Regions from separate parts of the Bacillus sp. T-10(2022) genome, predicted to be linked through region 1. Evidence: riboswitches for the same ligand, from Rfam matches in the RefSeq annotation. Region 1 holds a riboswitch; the other holds the start of a gene.
What was found. A riboswitch is a leader RNA that binds a small molecule or an ion and turns the genes downstream of it on or off. The one in region 1 is predicted to bind FMN.
Positions count from the first base shown of each region.

Region 2: another riboswitch for FMN. It lies ahead of ribE (riboflavin synthase); the one in region 1 lies ahead of OSJ91_RS17770 (ECF transporter S component).

Region 1 covers NZ_CP113518.1:3,648,728-3,651,136, reverse strand. Annotated here, with positions in the region: gene serA (phosphoglycerate dehydrogenase) at 1-641, opposite strand, end outside; FMN riboswitch at 982-1,118, shown strand; gene OSJ91_RS17770 (ECF transporter S component) at 1,284-1,865, shown strand; gene OSJ91_RS17765 (ferredoxin) at 1,987-2,235, opposite strand.
Region 2 covers NZ_CP113518.1:614,345-616,753, forward strand. Annotated here, with positions in the region: gene OSJ91_RS02930 (TspO/MBR family protein) at 1-639, opposite strand, end outside; FMN riboswitch at 842-972, shown strand; gene ribE (riboflavin synthase) at 1,119-1,757, shown strand; partial or broken gene ribB (3,4-dihydroxy-2-butanone-4-phosphate synthase) at 1,776-2,409, shown strand, end outside.

The DNA.
Region 1 (2,409 bases):
TTTTCTTTATTGATTAATCCTCTTGTTTCATTCGTAAGTGGTGTATGAACAGTAATGATGTCTGCTTTAGGAAGCAATTCATCTAACGGCAGGGCCGTTACGGACATTTTCTTTGCACGATCGACAGTAAGGAACGGATCATAGACAATGACATCCATGCCGAATACCTTAGCGCGTTTGGCAATTTCCCCTCCGATACGTCCAAAGCCAACTATTCCTAATGTTTTACCACGCAGTTCAGTACCCGTATATGAAGAACGTTTCCACTCCCCATTCTTCAGTGAAGCATAAGCTTGCGGAATGTGGCGCATTAATGAAGCCATCATGGCGAATGTATGTTCAGCTGTTGAAATGGTGTTTCCGTCAGGTGCATTAACCACGACAATCCCGCGTTTTGTCGCCGAGGGGATATCTATGTTATCAACACCGACACCAGCGCGTGCTATAATTTTTAGCTGCGGCATACGGTTCATTAAACCCTCCGAAACCTTCGTAGCACTTCTTACAAGAATTGCATCAATCTGATCAAGTTCGTTTGCAGCTTCCTCTACGGTCTTTTGAATGAGATGAATATTGGATGCCTCAGATAGCGGTCCGAGTCCTTCTGGTTTAATGGCGTCTGCTACTAAAATCCGATACACGTCTAAACACCTTCCTAGGAAAAAATTATCTTAAATTTCAGTTAATTTTACAATTGAAATGCTGAATATGTCAATTTGGCTTAAATGGATGTAAGCGCTTAATAGGATGGTTATCTTCTGATCATCTGTTTAATGTCGCGATATAAATGGCTTCATCAAGGATTGAATAATATAAAAAATAATTTTCAATATTATGAATTTTAATTTTGTGCCTCCACTATTTGTTTTAAGCCATTCACTGTGACGATCGATATTCATCCTGAATGAATCAACTGAGAAAAAAAGTGCTATCAAAAAACAGGTAATTCAGATATAATGGGGAGTATAAAAAATTTTATAGATCTATCTTCGGGGCGGGGCGAAATTCCCCACCGGCGGTGATGAAGGAAATTCCTCTTCTAAGCCCGCGAGCCTTACAAGGCAGGATTTGGTGCGATTCCAAAGCCGACAGTATAGTCTGGATGGGAGAAGATGGAGGTTCCTGAGTGCGTTTCAACAGTTATTTGCTGAACGTTTGTTTGATGTAACCTTTAATTTATCCCTTTAATTCTATTGGAATTAAAGGTTTTTTTATTGAGCATCAACATATTTTGGAACCCTAACCTCTTTTTCAGGTAGATCGGAAAAGAAGGAGAGAGACCTATGAAAAAGAACAAAGTGAAAAAAACGGTCACACTTGCCATGATGGGAAGCATTTCTTATTTATTGATGCTTTTAAATTTCCCGTTTCCGGGATTCCCGCCTTTTCTCAATGTTGATTTTAGCGACATACCAGCACTGATGGCGGCATTAATTTTCGGACCGATGGCTGGAATTCTAGTCGAGTTCATTAAGAACCTATTGGATTTAGTCATGACAGGGACCTTGACTGCTGTACCTGTGGGGCATATCGCTAACTTTATAGCCGGAATACTGTTTGTCTTGCCGACTTATTATGTATTTCAGAAAATCAATTCAAAAAAAGGGATGACATTCGCTTTACTTGCGGGGACAGTTTCCATGGCAGTATTCATGAGTGTTTTAAACTATTATGTCTTTTTACCGGCTTATACTTTCTTTATGGGATGGGATGCAATGTCGGCACCAGAGTCAAGAAAGCTCGTTACGACGGCAATCTTGCCTTTCAATGTGATAAAAGGCGTACTCATCACATCTGTATTCATGTTGCTGTTCATTAAATTACAGACATGGATCAATAAGCAAACATTATATAAAAATGCTTAATAGCATTGACGATATAAAAAACAACCGATATTCGTATTCGGTTGTTTTTTTATGCCTGTTTAATTTTGGTATGGGGAGATGGCAAAAGAAAAGCCATTTTCGATTGAAAATGGCTTGTACGTTATTCGAATTTAAGTGCATCTCCGTCAAATGCCTCATCAGCAACTTTAATAGAATCCGTTGGGCATCCTTCAAATGCATCCATCATGTCATCTATAAGTACATCAGGAATTTCAACGATTCCCTCGTTATCGTCAAGGGTAACAAATGCAATCCCTTCGTCATCGTAATCATATATATCTGGTGCCGCTGCTCCGCAAGCCCCACAAGCTATGCATGTTTCTTTATCCACAATAGTAAATTTAGCCATGAATATAACCCCTCCTAAGTTGATTGACAACTGATAATCTTTTTATTTCAGATTATTATCTCTTTCTTATTGTAAGACCCAATGCCAAACTTTTCAATAGAAATTGTATTGATAATAACTATCATGTAGCACAATGTCAACGGAAAACATCGAAATAATTAACTTGGTTCTTTC
Region 2 (2,409 bases), 2.6 Mb from region 1:
GGCGGAGCTATTTCGTATCCCGATGCCTATGAACGCCCAAACGAATACGAGAGGATAGCACCAATCCCGGTTTTTACCTGCAAAGACAAAAGCCAGGATTGTTGCTGCAATCAGCAGGACGATCGTCCAGGCTAAACTTGAAACCCCAAAGCCGTCCCATTTGATATACGTGAGGTAATAAGAAATGTCAGCGATCGTTGCAACACTTACCCAGCCTGTATAAACGGAAAACGGAAATAGGTCGAAAGGAGTGTGCTCCACCTTTTTTATGCTTGTATAAATGACCATTAAAGTAGCCAAAAGAGCAATGATAATGAATACGGATAACAAAAAGTGTTCATAGTGCCAAGCCAAAAGCCAAGCTCCATTCAAGACACAGCTTAAAGCGAACCAAGGGAAGGATGCCTTATAAGCAGGGCTGTTTTGATGTTTGCTTAAGAACTGCCTGAATACCCAGATGGCGAGCAGGAAATAGATCAAGCCCCATATGGAAAATACATATCCGGCAGGAGTGAAAAGGACATCAAGTTTATCGGAAATCTCTCCTGATGTCTGGCCGTTCAATGGCAGGAAATTAGCTAAAAAATTCATCGTGACGACGAACAGATAGAAAATCAAGTTGATGATGGAAATAAGCATTATGGCTTCCTCCTTATATGAATTGTGATTCTCTAACCCTATTCCACAAATTTAGCCTGATTAACCTCTTTGGAGCACATCGGGGACTTGGGGGTCGATTTTTCATAAAGGGAGGAAGTTTCTGTAACCATTGAACCATTTAAGGTTAGAAATTTTACATCTTCACTTTATGGTGATAAAATATTCAAAGATTCATATTATTTTAGTCCTTCGGGGTCGGGTGAAAATCCCAACCGGCGGTGATGAAGAAATTCTAAGCCCGCGAGCCTGTTAAAGGCAGGATTTGGTGAGATTCCAAAGCCGACAGTAAAGTCTGGATGGGAGAAGGACGTGTGGAACCCAAGTGTATACGTACGCCTAATTTTTCAAAAATGAAAATATTAGGCTTTTTAGGTATACAATTTTTTTCACTCATTTCTCCTGCTAACTCCTTAGGTCATCCTAAGGGGTTTTTTATATTTTATAAAAGGGGGAAAAACATGTTTACGGGAATCATTGAGGATATCGGTACCGTACATTCCATGAAAAAAGGAAAAAGCAGTATGGAGTTATCGATTCGTTCTGAAAAAATCCTTCAAGATGTTCATCTGGGGGATAGTATTTCAGTAAACGGAGTCTGCTTAACGGTAACGTCCTTCACGAAAAGTTTGTTTACGGTCGACGTGATGCCGGAAACGGTCAAAGCTTCCTCGATCCGGACATTGAAATTGGGATCACCTGTGAATCTTGAACGAGCCATGAGTGCACAGGGAAGGTTTGGCGGTCATTTTGTTTCAGGTCATATCGACGGAACCGGAACGATCATAAAAAAAGAACGGAAAGAAAATGCCGTATATTATGTAATCCAATTGGAAGAGGGGCTCAGTGCCTTTTGCATTCCAAAAGGATCCGTGGCCATTGATGGAACGAGCTTGACGATATTTGGAATCGAAAGGAACCTATTGACTGTATCACTGATTCCATTGACTCATCAGGACACCATATTGGGACAAAAAGCGGCTGGCGATATTGTTAACATCGAAAACGACATGATAGGGAAATATATAATACATCAAATGAAAAATGGCAATCCAAAACCAGGACTGAATTTAGAGTTTTTGGCAGAGCATGGATTCTAATAAAAGGGCGGTGTAATGATGTTCCATACAATAGAAGAAGCGATAGAAGATTTGAAGGCTGGCAAGGTAGTAATCGTATCCGATGATGAAGACCGTGAAAATGAAGGGGATTTTGTAGTGCTGGCCGAAAAGGCGACACCGGAAGCGATTAATTTCATGGCGACTCATGGACGTGGTTTGATTTGTACAACCATCACTGAAGAACTGGCAGCAAAATTGAAACTGCATCCTATGGTAGGAGAAAATACCGATCATCATGGCACTGCTTTTACGGTAAGTGTCGATCATAAAAGCACCTCTACAGGAATCAGTGCTTTTGAAAGGTCCTTGACCATCCTTGAGCTTCTTAATGAAGATTCGGTCGCTGAAGATTTCCAAAGGCCTGGTCACACTTTCCCGATAGTCGCAAAAGAAGGTGGCGTATTAAGGAGGGCAGGACATACAGAGGCATCGGTGGACTTGGCGAAGTTATGCGGTGCCGCTCCAGCTGGTGTCATTTGTGAAATCATGAATGAAGATGGATCGATGGCCCGGGTATCCGATTTAGAAGTCATCGCTGATAAATTCAATCTGAAATTCATTACGATAGCCGATTTGATTCGCTATCTTCAACAAAATGATACGATCGGGAAACAGGAGCTTGAACTGAACA